3 regions of the Sedimentibacter sp. B4 genome follow, and region 2 is predicted to be linked to each of the others. Evidence: riboswitches for the same ligand, from Rfam matches in the RefSeq annotation. Region 2 holds a riboswitch; each other region holds the start of a gene.
What was found. Region 2 has a riboswitch for thiamine pyrophosphate ahead of thiW (energy coupling factor transporter S component ThiW). Riboswitches for the same ligand answer to the same signal wherever they lie in the genome.
Positions count from the first base shown of each region.

Region 1: another riboswitch for thiamine pyrophosphate. It lies ahead of BN358_RS09650 (thiamine-binding protein); the one in region 2 lies ahead of thiW (energy coupling factor transporter S component ThiW).
Region 3: another riboswitch for thiamine pyrophosphate. It lies ahead of thiT (energy-coupled thiamine transporter ThiT); the one in region 2 lies ahead of thiW (energy coupling factor transporter S component ThiW).

Region 1 is NZ_CANG01000046.1:81,594-86,867, forward strand. Features, by position in the region: gene BN358_RS09640 (DUF5050 domain-containing protein) at 1-403, opposite strand, end outside; gene BN358_RS09645 (metallophosphoesterase) at 587-1,705, opposite strand; TPP riboswitch at 2,243-2,373, shown strand; gene BN358_RS09650 (thiamine-binding protein) at 2,450-2,746, shown strand; gene BN358_RS09655 (ABC transporter permease) at 2,715-3,491, shown strand; gene BN358_RS09660 (ABC transporter substrate-binding protein) at 3,527-4,540, shown strand; gene BN358_RS09665 (ABC transporter ATP-binding protein) at 4,571-5,274, shown strand, end outside.
Region 2 is NZ_CANG01000019.1:110,442-115,715, forward strand. Features, by position in the region: gene spoIID (stage II sporulation protein D) at 1-1,055, shown strand, start outside; gene BN358_RS03940 (HesB-like protein) at 1,236-1,559, shown strand; gene rpsR (30S ribosomal protein S18) at 1,805-2,029, opposite strand; gene BN358_RS03950 (single-stranded DNA-binding protein) at 2,122-2,586, opposite strand; gene rpsF (30S ribosomal protein S6) at 2,611-2,898, opposite strand; TPP riboswitch at 3,069-3,168, shown strand; gene thiW (energy coupling factor transporter S component ThiW) at 3,290-3,784, shown strand; gene thiC (phosphomethylpyrimidine synthase ThiC) at 3,781-5,088, shown strand; gene thiM (hydroxyethylthiazole kinase) at 5,111-5,274, shown strand, end outside.
Region 3 is NZ_CANG01000957.1:18,034-23,307, forward strand. Features, by position in the region: gene BN358_RS19690 (ABC transporter ATP-binding protein) at 1-420, shown strand, start outside; gene BN358_RS19695 (ABC transporter ATP-binding protein) at 426-2,240, shown strand; gene BN358_RS19700 (putative quinol monooxygenase) at 2,263-2,547, shown strand; gene thiT (energy-coupled thiamine transporter ThiT) at 2,709-3,338, opposite strand; TPP riboswitch at 3,375-3,465, opposite strand; gene BN358_RS19710 (hypothetical protein) at 3,588-3,830, opposite strand; gene BN358_RS24815 (spore coat associated protein CotJA) at 4,495-4,689, shown strand; gene BN358_RS19715 (spore coat protein CotJB) at 4,693-4,968, shown strand; partial or broken gene BN358_RS19720 (manganese catalase family protein) at 4,999-5,274, shown strand.

The DNA.
Region 1 (5,274 bases), on a different contig from region 2:
AATTGAATCTGTCGTAATTATAAATATTCTTTAAGTCAAATTTAACTTTTACCTTATAAATTCCTAAATCTTTTGGCAAATTTTCTGTGACTGATAAATTATCATAATATATAAAATAACTTTCATCATTTAAATAGTACAAGTCATTAGTGCTGTATTTATCTTTAATTATTTCTCTACTTTCTTTATCAGGAACAAAACAAATACAGCCTATTCCGCCAGATGAAATTTCATAATTACCATCGGTAATTATTTCGCCGGTTAAATATTCTGATCTGTCTATTTCTACTACATTTTCTTCTACATTGTTATCAGTACTATCATTGTTGGTTTTAGGCGTATTAATAGAACATGATGTTATCAAAAACATTAGCATCATACCAAATATAACAAGTTTCTTCATTGTAACCTCCATGGCTTATCAAGTTTAATCTCACTCAATTTTATTACAATAAATTAAAAATTCAGACTGTTACAGCTAAACTAATATCATGAAATATTTCTCTTGTTATATATATATTATAATTCATCTTCTCTTATCTCTATTCTAATGTTACATATAATTTAAAATGTGATATGCTATCTATTATATGTCATTCTTTAGCTTGCCTCTATACCATCCGCTGATACCATCCTTTTTTACCAAGTAGCCTCTGGAAGTTTTTTGAATAACTGAAAGCTCATCTCCTACTTTCACAGGTAAACAATAGTCTGTATAATCATCGCATGCTGAATTCTCACTATAGCTGTATATATAACTATTAAGTATATAGAAGCAATACCCCGTGGTTATATGTTGTGCATATGAAAATTCATTACCTTTCTCGAGAATCTTGATTTTATTATCTGTATAGCGGATGTTTACTGAATTTGCAGACTCCTCTTGTGATGTCATTGCGATGTCGATAGGAAAGTCATCATAGCTTGAAAAAGTAAAATCAGCAGAATTGATGTCGGGTATAATTAATGCATTGAGTTGACCATCACGCTTTAATCCGCAACCACCATCAATACTGATGATTTTTTGATTATGATTTACAATCGGATTTGAGCATGCTATCTTGTCCCCATATAAAGTGACCGGCCAATGACCGACTATAACATATTTGGGAAAGTATAAGTTTTTATTTATAAAGGCATCGTTTTTTAGAACATTAAATGCATCGTCACCAACGAGAGAATCAATATCGGCAGTCGGCAGTCCACCGTGGACAAATATAAAATTTTGTGTTTCTATTATTGTTGGAAGGGAACGAAGAAATTCAAATTCGTCATTGAAGCTTTTGCTAATTCTTAGTTTTGCTTCCGGTATATCCGAAGGGGAGCTTATACAAAAATTTAATTCATCGCACATATCCGAAAAAAAACAGCCACCCCAACGTTCTTTCATATATATTATATAGTCTAAGAGCTCCTCGTTACTTTCAGCATCGTCATCTTCAAACATAGTAAGGCGCCACGCATCTACATTACCCATTAGGATGTACACCGTATATTTTTTACAAATATCCATAACATATCTAAGTGTCTTTAAACTTTCCGGACCTTTTTCAATAATATCACCAATAATGAAGAGTATATCTTTCTCCGAAAAATTTACCTTTTCAAGCAGGTTTTTAAGATGCTTGTAGTGACCATGAACATCACTCGTAACAATAATCCTTCTGTCACTTGGTACATTGATTTTATTTATAGTTGTTTTCATATGATTTCCTTCTGCTTCATTTGCAATATGTTGTTTTTTTATTTATTGGTCATTTTAGTGATTCTTTTGATTTAAGTTTTAGTATCTTTTCACCACTTCTAATGGTTCTCCTCCGTTCATCCCGCCACCTTACATTTTCACTAAGATGAACAAGGTAATTTAGAGGTGGGGGGTATTCTTGGAAAGTTGTGTTAAAATCTCTAAAACTTTATGTAACATTTTTCTACAAATATGCAACAATAATATTTTCTGCTTATCAAAACAATAATACCCTAATATTGCAAATATTTCCATATATTTATAAAGTTATAACATTATAAATATTGATTTATAAAAAAGTGCTTCTAGTTAATGCATCTGTCTTGGTCAGACAAGTTATTGAAAAGCTTTTATATAAGGATTTATCGTTACTAAATTAATAAAGTTGAGAAAAACAATGTCAAATAAAACTGTATTAAGGCAATATATTGTAGTAATATAATATATTTAATAATTTCTAGCGAATCATTGACAATGATGTACTGATGTGATAATATCTATCCTGCAGGGGAGCTTAATGAATTAGGCTGAGAAAAGAACTACTCCAATGTTCAAAACCCTAAAACAGTAAAAACTGTTTGGAACCTGATCCAGGTAATGCTGGCGTAGGGATTGTATATATTGGCGTATACCTTTAGGATTACAACCTCTTCCATTACCGGGAGAGGTTTTTATTTTACCAATACTAAATTCTAGGAGGGCTTTATGCAAGCAAATGTAGCTATTCAAGTATTACCACACGTAAATTCAGATGAAGAGGTTATCCGTATTGTAGATGAAGTAATTGCTTATATTAAGAGCACGGGATTAAACTACTATGTGGGACCAAGTGAAACAGCAATTGAAGGAGATTATGACCAGTTGATGGAAATTATAAAGAACTGTCAATTAGTAGCAGTAAAAGCAGGAGCTCCAAAGGTATCTGCCTATGTAAAAATTAGTTTTGCTCCGGATGGTGGTGTGCTTACTATTGAAAAAAAAGTTACAAAACATCATCAATAAAATATCTCCGTTTTTTGCAATAGTTGTCATTTTGATTGTTTGGCAGCTGTTGTCTTCTACGGGAGTTGTGCCAAAGTATATGCTTCCTTCTCCTGTTGATGTAGTAATGGCATTTGTCAATGATTTTCCATTGCTGATGGAGCATGCACAGGCAACATTAACTGAAGCATTTTTAGGTTTAACCATAGGAACTTTGCTTGGATTTGTTATAGCTGTTTTAATGGACAGGTTCAACTTTTTTTACAAATCTGTCTATCCCATCATGGTTATGACACAGACGGTTCCTACTGTAGCCATTGCTCCTCTTTTGGTGTTGTGGCTGGGTTATGGCATTTTGCCTAAAATTACATTAATTGTTATTACAACATTCTTCCCCATAGCTGTAAGTTTGTTGGAAGGATTTAAATCTGCTGACACTGATGCAATAAACTTGTTGAAGGCAATGGGAGCAAACAGACTTCAATGTTTCATACATATTAAATTGCCCAGTGCATTAAATCAGTTTTTCTCAGGATTAAGAATTTCAGTTTCTTATTCTGTTGTGGGAGCCGTTGTTTCTGAATGGCTGGGAGGTTTCACTGGACTTGGAGTTTATATGACAAGGGTAAGAAAATCTTATTCTTTTGATAAAATGTTTGCTGTAATATTCTTTATTTCAGCAATAAGCTTAATATTGATGTTTGCAGTATCATTTCTAAAAAAAGCTTCAATGCCATGGGAAAATACAAAAAAAGAAAATTATTAAAATTAATCGAAACAAGTTTTGAAAGGAAAATAAAAATGAAAAATATAAAAAGAACATCTTTTTATCTGATTGTTATGGTGGTGCTTTCATTGTTTATGTTCACATCATGTAGTGCAAATGAACCACAAAATTCAGACAAAGAAACAAATGAAAAAGTAAGAATAGTACTGGACTGGACACCTAATACAAACCATACAGGTTTATATGTTGCTCAAGCAAATGGTTATTTTGCAGAACAAGGTCTTGAAGTTGAAATCATGCAGCCACCTGAAGACGGAGCTGTAGCTTTGGTTGGCGGAGGCGGAGCCGAATTTGGAGTAAGCTTCCAGGACAGTCTGGCGCCAAACTTTGCTTCTGCAAACTCAATGCCTGTTACAGCAGTTGCTGCATTAATTCAGCACAACACTTCAGGTATTATTTCATTGAAAGAAGACGGAATTGACTCCCCTGCTAAAATGGCAGGATACAACTATGCAACATGGGATATGCCAATAGAAAAGGCAATCATTAAAAAAATAGTTGAAGATGACGGTGGAAACTTTGATGAAATTGAAATGGTGCCAAGCACAGTAACTGACGTTATTACTGCATTGCAAACTGATATTGATACTGTGTGGGTATTTTATGCATGGGATGGTATAGCAACAAAAGTTAAGGGGTTGGATACTAATTACCTGAATTTTGCAGATTATGGCAAGGAGCTGGATTACTACTGCCCAGTTTTGATTACAAACACTGAATATGCACAGGAAAATTCTGAAACTGTTAAAAAAGCATTGACTGCCATAAAACAAGGATATGAATTTGCAATAGAAAATCCTGAAGAAGCTGCTCAAATATTGTTAGAGGCAGCTCCTGAATTAAATCCTGAAATAGTTGTTGAAAGTCAAAAATGGCTTGCTGATCAATATATTGCAGATGCAGAAAAATGGGGATATATAGATCAGGACAGATGGGACAGTTTCTACGGATGGCTGTTTGAAAACAAATTAGTTGAAAATGGAATTCCTGAAGGCACAGGATTTACTAATGAATACCTTCCTGAATAAGTAAATAATAAAAAGGATTAGAGGAAAATTATGAATAAACTAACTACTAAAAATATAACCGTTTTTTATGACGGTTCTAGAATAATAGATGATATTTCCATAGAATTGAGACAAGGTGAAATTGTCAGCATTTTAGGAGTTAGTGGTGTTGGGAAAACAACATTATTTAATGTAATATCGGGTCTTGTAATGCCTGATGGCGGCACAGTTGAACTTGACGGCAAAAACATTACAGGTACAACAGGCAATGTAAGTTACATGCTGCAAAAGGATCTGCTTCTTCCTTATAAAACTATAATTGACAATGTATCTCTCCCCTTGATTATAAGGGGAGAGAAAAAATCAAAAGCAAGGGAATACACAGCCAAATATTTTGAAGAGTTTGGTTTGTCAGGTACTGAAAATAAATATCCTAAACAGCTTTCAGGTGGAATGAGGCAAAGAGCAGCTCTGCTCAGGACATATCTTTTTTCAAACCAGGTTGCATTGCTGGATGAACCTTTCAGTGCACTGGACAACATTACAAAGGGCAATATGCATCAATGGTATCTGCAGGTGATGGAGCAAATAAAACTTTCCACATTTCTTATTACTCACGATATTGATGAAGCAATATTGCTGTCTGACAGGATTTATATTATTGCAGGCAAACCCGGTAAAATTACAGAGGAAATAATAATTGAAGAAACAAAACCTAGACATAAGGATTTCATTGTTAGCGAAAATTTTATGAA
Region 2 (5,274 bases):
ACCGAATTATTTATGCTGCTGTTATATTTACAATGCTTCTGACAGTTCCAAACATTTCTCTGGCTGTGTTGGAGAATAAATTTGATATTAAAGATGCGGCTGCAACAGTAGATACCAAAAGCAGCAATGAAGGCAATGAAACAAAAGGATCACAAAATGGTGATGATGAAGAGATACTTGAAACTTACAGCATTGAAGAACCTGAGCTCATTAAAGTGTACAACGTAAAAACAAATGATGTTATGGTTATTGATTTTGAGGATTACCTCAAGGGAGTTGTGGCTTCAGAAATGCCTGCCGAATTCAACATTGAAGCGCTGAAGGCACAGGTAATTACAGCAAGAACATATCTATTGTACAGAATGAAGAAATATCCTGAAGGACAGCCTGAACACACGGATGCTCCCATATGCTCGGGAACCCACTGCCAGGTGTGGACATCAAAGGAGGATCTCATTGCATCCCACGATGACGGCTGGTATGATACATCTTGGGGGAAAATTGAAGAATCTGTAAATTCAACAAGAGGACAGATTTTAACTTACGAAGGCAAAATTATTGAGCCTTTGTTTCATTCTGCCAGCGGAGGAAGAACTGAAAATTCAGAGGATGTTTTTTCTGCTTCTGTTCCATACTTAAGAAGTGTTGAAAGTCCTTATGAAAGCGAAGCTCCAAAACTTCATGCTTCTGTCAAGGTGACAGTCAGCGACTTTATAAACAAAATTGAATCCGTTTATGGAGACTTAGGGCTCACAAAAGACAACCTTGATGATATGATAGTGCTTGGAGAGGTCAGTGAAGGCGGAAAAATAAAGACATTGTTGGTTAATGGTGCTGAAATCACAGGACGTGAAATGCGTTCAATTTTTGGTCTTAATTCTACAAACTTCAGTTTCATTCAGACAGGAAATGAAATAGAAATTGTAACAACAGGTTACGGACACGGTGTAGGAATGAGCCAGTGGGGTGCTGATGGGATGGCCGAAGAAGGTTATAATTACAAGGAAATCTTAAAACATTACTACACAGGAGTTGAAATTGTAAGTATGAAGTAAAGAAATTAAGAATTAAGAGTTAAGAGTTAAGAATTTTATGTATATCAGGTCAGTTTGTTTTGCATATGTGTACGAGAATTAAAATCGCATGATTATTTAATATAATTTATTATGTACAACACAATTTTAATATGATATCATGATGTGTAACAAAAATGATTAACCAGAAAGGATTATACCATGATATTTATAAATGATACAGCATACGATGAATTCAAGGCATTGCTTGATGAGGCAAATGTTGATTCATACAACATAAGAATAGGAATTGACAACTATGCATGCAGCGGCCCTGTATTTGGAATATCAGTGAGCGAAGCTACTGATGGGGATGATGTTGAAACAATCAAAGAAGTCACTTTCATTGCAGAAAAATCACTGATTGAACAATTTGGAGGATTCATAATTGTTTCAAGCGAAGAAAACAACGGATACGGTGTAGGTCTTAAACCGGTCGTTCAGCCTCAGTCAGGCTGCAGCGGATGCGGCGGCGGATGCCACTAAACAATTAAGAATTAAGAGTTAAGAATTAAAAATGATTGAAGCTAACGGATTACCGTTAGCTTTTTTTATTTATTATATGAATTATGAGATGTACAGCAACAATCCGGGAGGACAGTAGTCCGCCCCTACAAAATGGGATTTTAAGTTCATTGCAAATGCCGATATTATCAGTCTGTAACCACTCATTACAAAAACCAGCAACAAAAAAGACTTGTGCGAGCACAAATCTTTATTATTATTGTTTATTAGTCTGCTACGTATGGCATTAAAGCAATAGTTCTTGCTCTTTTAATTGCTCTTGTTACCATTCTCTGGTGTTTAGCACAAGCACCTGTGATTCTTCTTGGTAATATTTTACCTCTTTCAGTTGTATATTTCTTTAACTTTCCAAGGTCTTTATAATCTATATGTGTAGCTTTTTCCTGGCAGAACTGGCACACTTTCTTGCGTGGTCTTCTTTTGTTGCCCATTCTGTCATTTCTGTCGCCTCTATCTTCTCTAGAGTTGTTTCCGCCTTGTCTTGAACTCATTTATATTTCCTCCTTCCGTAATATTCTATTCATTAAAATGGGATATCTTCATCATCTACTGGTTGGAAAATGTCATTGTCTTCATCTGGGAATCCATCGAAAAAGCTGCTATCTGGCTGAACCGGTCTTCCCTGTTGCGGTGATGATGATTGGCCTTTTCCTGCGCCAACAAATTCTATTCTATCTGCTACGATATCGGTTGTATATCTTTTTTCGCCTGACTGTGTAGTGTAACTGCCTGTTGAAATTCTGCCGTGAACTGCACATTGGCTTCCTTTTGCAAGGTAGTTTGCACAATTTTCAGCTTGTTTTCCGAATACAGTTATACCTATAAAATCCGCGGTCTGTTTTCCTTGAGATGTCGCTTCTTGTTTCTTATCTCTTGACATTTCTCTGTCTACAGCTAAAGTGAATTTTGCTACAGCCATACCTGTTGAAGGTATGAATCTCAGTTCCGGATCTCTGGCTAGTCTTCCAATTAATACAACACTATTCATATTTTATCCTCTTTTATATAGTTTCTATTCTTCTACTGTTATCATGTGTCTAACAAAGTTATCGCTGATTTTACAAATTCTGTCTATTTCATTAACAGCATCTGCTTCTGATGTAAAGTCAACGAATACATAATAACCTTCTCTTTTTTTGTCGATTTCATAAGCAAGTCTTCTCTGACCCCACTCATTAACCTTTTCGATTGTTCCTTGTCTTTCAGTTATTATGTTTTTTACTTTTTCGATTTCAGCGTTTCTTACATCTTCTTCTAAATTAGCAAGTAGAATGAATGCGCCTTCATATTTTCTCATCATTTGAGTCACCTCCCTTTGGACTTTGGCCCCTGTACTCCCAGGAGCAAGGATAGCGAATATATTATAGCATTGGAGAAAATTTAATACAAGCATTTTTTTGAATTTTTCCAAATTAATTTTAATTACATAAATCATTGACTAGTTTATACTTAAGTGCTAAGATTAATACAATTAAATATTTCGGGAGCTTTTGAAGGCTGAGAGGAAACATTGGTTTCGACCGTACCTGATTTGGATAATGCCAACGTAGGGAACATTGCAATGATACTATTGTATTAGCATATAGCGCACTTCACAAGCAGGTGCGCTTTTTATTTTACATTTTTGTCAGATGCAGCAGGTAATACTCTGATTCAGACCAAAATATTTAAAATGAAATTTGGAGGTTTTTATGTCAAATTCTAAGAAATTAGCCCAGGCAGGAATTTTAATTGCCGTGGGTGTGGTGTGTTCAACATTTTCAATTCCCATTGGAGCAGCAAAAGTTTTTCCAGTGCAGCATTTCATCAACGTTCTTGCAGGTGTTACTCTTGGACCTTTTTACGGCATCAGCATGGCTTTTGTAACATCTCTGCTCCGTGTAATGATGGGTACAGGAAGTCTTCTGGCTTTCCCCGGAAGCATGTGCGGAGCATTCTTATGCGGCACGCTTTACAAGCATACTGAAAAAACATCCCTTGCTTTTTTCGGTGAAATAGTGGGAACAGGAATAATAGGAGCATTGCTGGCTTATCCTGTAGCATCTCTTGTAATGGGGCGTGAGGCTGCATTATTTGGTTTTATTGTTCCCTTTGGAATAAGTTCTGTTGCAGGTGCAGGGATTTCTTTAGTTTTTATAACAGCTTTGAAAAAAACCGGATTACAAATAATTGGAGGTATTAAATGAAAAATTACAGCACACAAATGGAAGCAGCAAAAAATGGAATCATAACTTCTGAAATGGAAGTAGTTGCAGAAAAGGAAAATATGAGCGCCGAGAAAATAAGAGAACTTGTAGCCATTGGAAGGGTTGCTATACCTGCTAACATAAATCACAAATCCCTGAGTCCCGAGGGTATAGGCGAAGGTCTTAAAACAAAAGTAAATGTAAATCTTGGTGTTTCAGGTGACTGCGCGAATTATGAAAAAGAATTTGAAAAGGTTAAAATGTCCATTGACTTCGGTGCAGAAGCAATAATGGACCTGAGTAACTACGGCAAGACAAACACATTCAGAAGGCAGCTCATAGATTATTCTCCTGCGATGATTGGAACTGTACCCATGTATGATGCCATCGGATATCTGGAAAAAGACCTTCTGGAAATAAAGGCAGAAGACTTTCTGAGAGTTATTGAAGCTCATGCTGTTGAAGGTGTTGATTTCATGACTATTCATGCAGGATTAAACAAGAGGTCAATTGAAAGCTTCAAGCGCTCAAAACGACTTACAAACATTGTTTCAAGAGGAGGTTCACTGATTTTCGCTTGGATGGAAATGACGGGAAATGAAAATCCATTCTACGAACACTACGATGAGCTGCTGGACATATTGTACAAATATGATGTAACCATAAGCCTTGGGGATGCACTGAGGCCGGGAAGCATTAACGATTCAACGGATGCAGGACAAATTTCAGAACTCATTGAAATTGGACACCTTACAAAAAGAGCTTGGGACAAAAATGTGCAGGTACTGGTTGAGGGGCCTGGACACATGGCATTAAATGAAATTGCAGCAAACATGCAGCTTCAGAAAAGACTTTGTCACGGTGCTCCATTTTACGTTCTTGGGCCAATTGTTACAGACATTGCTCCCGGTTATGATCACATAACATCAGCCATCGGCGGAGCTGTTGCTGCTGCAAACGGAGCAGACTTTCTGTGCTATGTCACTCCTGCAGAACACTTGAGGCTTCCCGATGTTAATGATGTAAAAGAAGGAATAATAGCCTCAAAAATTGCTGCCCATGCTGCAGATATAGCAAAAGGAATTCCTAATGCCAGAGACATAGACAACAAAATGAGCGATGCGAGAAGAAGAATCGACTGGGAGGAGATGTTTTCTTACGCCATAGACAAAAAAAAGGCAAGGGAATATTTTGAAAGTACACCTCCTGCTGACAGACACAGCTGTTCAATGTGCGGGAAAATGTGCGCCATGAGGACAACAAACAAAATATTAAACGGCGAGAAAGTTGAATTTTCAAACTAATATTATAAAAGGAGGCATCATCTTGTTTTCTAACGCTCTAAAAAAAATAAAAGAAACATGTCCTCTGGTTCACAACATAACAAACTACGTTACGGTTAATGACTGTGCCAATGTTCTCTTGTCCCTTGGTGCTTCACCCATAATGGCAGATGATGAGCAAGAGGTTGAAGAAATAACATCCATGAG
Region 3 (5,274 bases), on a different contig from region 2:
ATCGAAGCTGCAAAAAGTGCCGTTGTCCATGACAACATAATTGAGTTTAAGCACGGCTATGAAACGCTTGTTGGCGAGAAGGGAGTTTCAGTTTCCGGAGGCCAGAAGCAAAGAATATCAATAGCCAGAGCATTGATAAAAAATCCTGAAATACTTATACTAGATGATTCAGTGTCTGCTGTTGATACTGACACGGAAGAAAAAATACTCAAGCACATCAATGAAAACAGAAAGGGCAGCACAAACATCATAATTGCCCACAGAATTTCAACCATTCAGAATGCTGATGTCATCATTGTGCTTGATGAAGGTAAAATTGTTGAAACAGGAAGTCACCAGCAGCTAATTCAGCAAGCAGGTCTTTATAATTCAATTTACGAAAAACAGCTTTTGGAAAAAATGCTGGAAGAACAAGAGTAGGGGTTATGATGAAAAACGACGATTTTGAAAAACCAAAAAAAATAGATAGAAATATTGCCAAGAGGCTTCTTAAGTATGCAAAGCCTTACATCTGGCAATTCGTACTGGCTATTGCAATAATATTTGTAATAGTTGCAGTTGAACTTTACCAGCCGGTGCTCATTGGGGATGTGGTGGATAAATTTCTTTCCCGTTATTCAGGCACCCAGGCAAACACAGTGGATGCAGGAATAACTCAGCAGTCAAACATACAGGGAGTTATAAAAATAAGTTTAGTGTATTTGTCCACAGTGGCGGTTGTTTTTGTACTTGGTTATGCACAGGCAATGATACTTGCACGTGCAGGGCAAAAAATAATTTACAACATAAGAATGGAAATATTCAATCATTTAAACGCTCTTTCCATAAGCTTCTTCAACAAAAACCCAATAGGAAGGATTGTGACAAGAGTCACCAATGACACAGAAGCATTAAACGAAATGTATACCAGCGTAATTGTCAACATTTTAAAAAGTCTGTTTGTATTAATAGGCGTGGTAATTACTATGTTCAAATATAACGTGAAACTTTCATTGCTGACTTTTACCGTCATTCCTTTTATTGCAGTGTTCACATTTGTTTTTGAAAGCACTTCAAAGAAAATATACAGAGAAATAAGAAGCAAAATATCAGCATTAAATGCATTCATATCAGAACATGTTTCCGGCATGAAAATAGTACAGATATTTGCTGTTGAAAATGAAATATTCCACAAGTTCAAATCTGAAAATGAAAAGCTCAGAAAAGAAAACATAAAACAACTTTTTGCATTCAGCATATACAATCCAACAAACTACCTCATGAACATAACAGCCGTTTCAATTCTTTTGTGGTTTGGAGGAAAAATGGTAATGGAAGGCGTCGTATCCATAGGAACCATAGTTGTTTTCCAGAGATACATAAGCAAGTTTTTCGAGCCAATACAGGAACTGGCGGAACAGCTTAACATAGTCCAGTCTGCAATGGCAGCTTCCGAAAGAATTTTTGGACTCATGGACGAAGTTCCCGAAGTAATTGACAGCGAAAATGCAGTTGAAGTTGAGAGCTTCAAAGGAAGTATCGAGTTTAGAAATGTTTGGTTCTCCTACAAGGAAGACGAGTGGATATTAAAAGATGTGTCCTTTAAGGTAAATCCCGGTGAAAGTGTTGCATTTGTAGGTGCTACCGGAGCAGGCAAAACAACAATACAAAACCTTATATGCAGATATTATGACATTCAAAAGGGAGATATTTTCATAGATGGAATAAATATTAAGGATATTAGGGTTTCAGATCTGAGGAAAAACATAGGACAAATGCTGCAGGATGTATTCCTGTTTTCAGGAGACATAAAAAGCAACATACGGCTTCAGAATGAAGCTATCACAGATGAAGAAATAATTGAAGCTTCAAAATACGTAAATGCTCACAGCTTCATCTCAAAGCTTCCCAACAAATACGACGAGCATGTAATAGAAAACGGTGCAGCATTTTCAGCCGGTCAAAGGCAGCTGATTTCATTTGCAAGGACTCTTGCCTTCAAGCCTGACATTTTGATACTTGATGAAGCAACAGCAAACATAGACACAGAAACTGAAGTTCTCATACAGGATGCTTTGAAAAAGCTCATGAAAGGAAGAACAACCCTAATAGTTGCACACAGACTTTCCACTGTTCAAAACTCAAGTAAAATAATAGTGATGCACAAGGGTGAAATAAGAGAAGAAGGAACGCATCAGGAACTGCTGTCCTACAAGGGAATTTACTACAAGCTATACAAGCTCCAATACGAGCATGCATAAAATAAATATTATGGAGGTTATTATGATTAAAGTAGTGGCAAAAGGTGTTTATCTTGAAGGAAAAGCAGACGAAGCAATTGCATTGTACGATGAAATGGTGAAAGAAACAAGAAAAGAAGACGGATGCATAGCTTACAATTTGTTCAGAGACAAGGACAACAAGGATATTTTAACCATGATAGAAGAGTGGGAAAGTGTCGAAGCCTTGGAAGCGCACAAAAATTCAGGACATTTCACAAGAATAATCCCAATGATAGCAAGACTTCGAAAAAGTGCCGATCTCAATGTATACGAGCTGATTTATTAATAACTAGTAAAAATAAAAATGACATCTGTAAAAGATGTCATCATGCTATTGACAAACTACCATCTGTAGGGGCGGACCTCGTGTCCGCCCGCAGTCTAGCCTTCAATAAGTTTAAATTAACTTCATCATACAACTAATGACATATACCATATGTCATTTTTTTATTCCTGTTTATATTTTTCAAAAAACTGCCTTACTTGTGGAATCAACAAAATTGCAACTGTTGCAACAGCTTCTGGCAGCATGTATGTCATGTTGTAGAAAAATGACCATGACACAGCACTGAACCCTTCCGCAGCATACATTCCCCAGAATATGATTCCTGAAACAACAGTTACCAGGTATCTTCCAAGAACTCCAACCAGGTATCCTGTAATCATTCCTTGTTTTGTCTCTCTCAGTATTGCTCCAATTCCTATGGCTCCAAAAGCTAAAGGGTAATCCATGAATATTTGTATCGGGTGAATAACATAAGGATTGATAACCAGATCCAAGAGGCCGTAAGCCATTCCCGCAAGAATTCCCTGCCTTGGTCCAAACAAGTAACCTACCAAAAACAGTGCAAACATGCTAAACGCAGTTATTGAACCTCCCTGAGGCATTCTAAACAATGTCACTTGATTTAATACAAATGCTACTCCCATCAATATTGCAGACTTAACCAGCACTGACACGTCGTTCTTTTTCTTGCTTGATCTCATTATTAAAACCAACAGCAAAAATATTGTTGCTACTGTCAGAACCTGTCCTGGAACAGATTCAAAAAATGATTGTAATGCTTCTTCTGACATAAAAAAACCTCCCTTTTTCGCGGGGAGGGGCTAAACTATGCTTTACGGTCGTCTTCCTTTCGCCGGTACTAACCGGATCAAGTTTTGAGGGTAAATTCTCAGCATTTAAGCTCCCCTAGCGAATTACTTTTATTGGTATGTCATATTATACCACGTTAAACACAAATTTCAATAGTTAAATTACTTCAGCCTTTTTACAAAAAAATACAAGGTAGGTTGTTGTCCTGCCAAACAACAGCCTACCTTGTGTTAAAAGAAAAATCGCCAGAAAAAAAACCATAATGGAAAGTCAAAGTCAAAATCAAAATCACGTCTTCTTCTGTCAAATCTTCTTCTATCAAAGTCAAAGTCACGTCTTCTTCTGTCATAGTCAAAATCACGTCTTCTGTCATAGTCATAGTCACGTCTCATATCAAATCTGCTCATACTCACATCATTATCATTGATATCCATGTTGTATATAGGATAATCATTATTAAAATCATTATTCAAATTATATGCTCCTTTCATTCAAAATTTATATAACAAATATTTATGAATTACATTTATAAAGTTTAATACAGTAATATATGTAAAAATATATATTTTGACACAAATTGCAAAATATATGTAGAATTATATAAAATATTGTGGCATAGATACAACTGGCAGAAGATGTGATTGTGAATGCGTTTTTGAATGTTTACTAGAATTACTTGAAGACGCACTTGAAGAAAATAATCATCATTGTCATCATAGAAATAATGATGTAGCTGGTACTGGCAGAAATCGAAATCGTCATCATAACTGCGAATGTGTTTTCGAGTGTTTAATAGAATTACTTGAAGACGCTTTGGAAGAAGACAATAACCACCATTGTCATAGATAGTTTTATATAAATTGGTCTACCATGGACGGAAATTTATCCCGTCCTATAATTATTTCTTGAAAAAAAAAAAACTCTGGATTACCCAGAGCTCCTACTTACTATTATTCCCCAATAGTATCTTCAATTATGGTATTTCCTCTAAATTCATATTCAACCTTTTTATTTGATTTTTGATATATAAATGTGTATATACAATTTCAGCAAACAAGTCACTTATCGCTTCTTAATGAATAATATAATTATAGCTATCTATCGATAGAAGATATTCTTTAGAAAGGAATGAAGATTTTGATTAGAAAAGATTATGACAACTATATACCAATGGTGCCATATATGCCAGAAAACCCAATGGTAGGGTATGGTTATGTGCCTTATCAGATCAACCCAAGATATTTTAACAATATAAATGAAGCATTTGTTCAAGGAACAGTCTATCCGGACCTGGTGACTCCGTATTTAGAATTCATTCACGAAGGGGTGTAGAATATGATGAATTATGAATCACATAAAGGAATGTCCCGCCAGCAGCAAGCAATGCTCTTGGATATTCAAAAATTGCATTTTGCAGCACTAGATCTTGCTCTTTATTTAGACACTCATCCAAATGATCCTGTTGCCCTTTACAGACATCACGAGTATGCTACACATCTTAAGCAATACCGTGAAGCATACGAAGCCGAATATGGACCAATGATGAACATGAACACAGAAATGGGCGACACATGGCGTTATATAAACAGCCCATGGCCTTGGGAAATGTAAAAATTCAATAGAAAGGAATGAATAGAGATTATGTTTGTTTATGATAAAAAGCTACAATACCCTGTAAGGGTTTCCAACAAAGATGTAAGAATGGCCAAGGCTGTTTTAAACCAGTACGGCGGAGCTGACGGTGAAGCAAGTGCAAGCATGAACTACCTCACACAAAGATTCAGCATGCCTCTGAATGAAACAAAAGCAGTATTGACCGATATAGGCACTGAAGAGCTGGGCCATATGGAAATGGTTGCTACATTGTTTAAAAAACTGCTTCAAGGCGCTACAAGAGATGAACTCATTGCAGCCGGC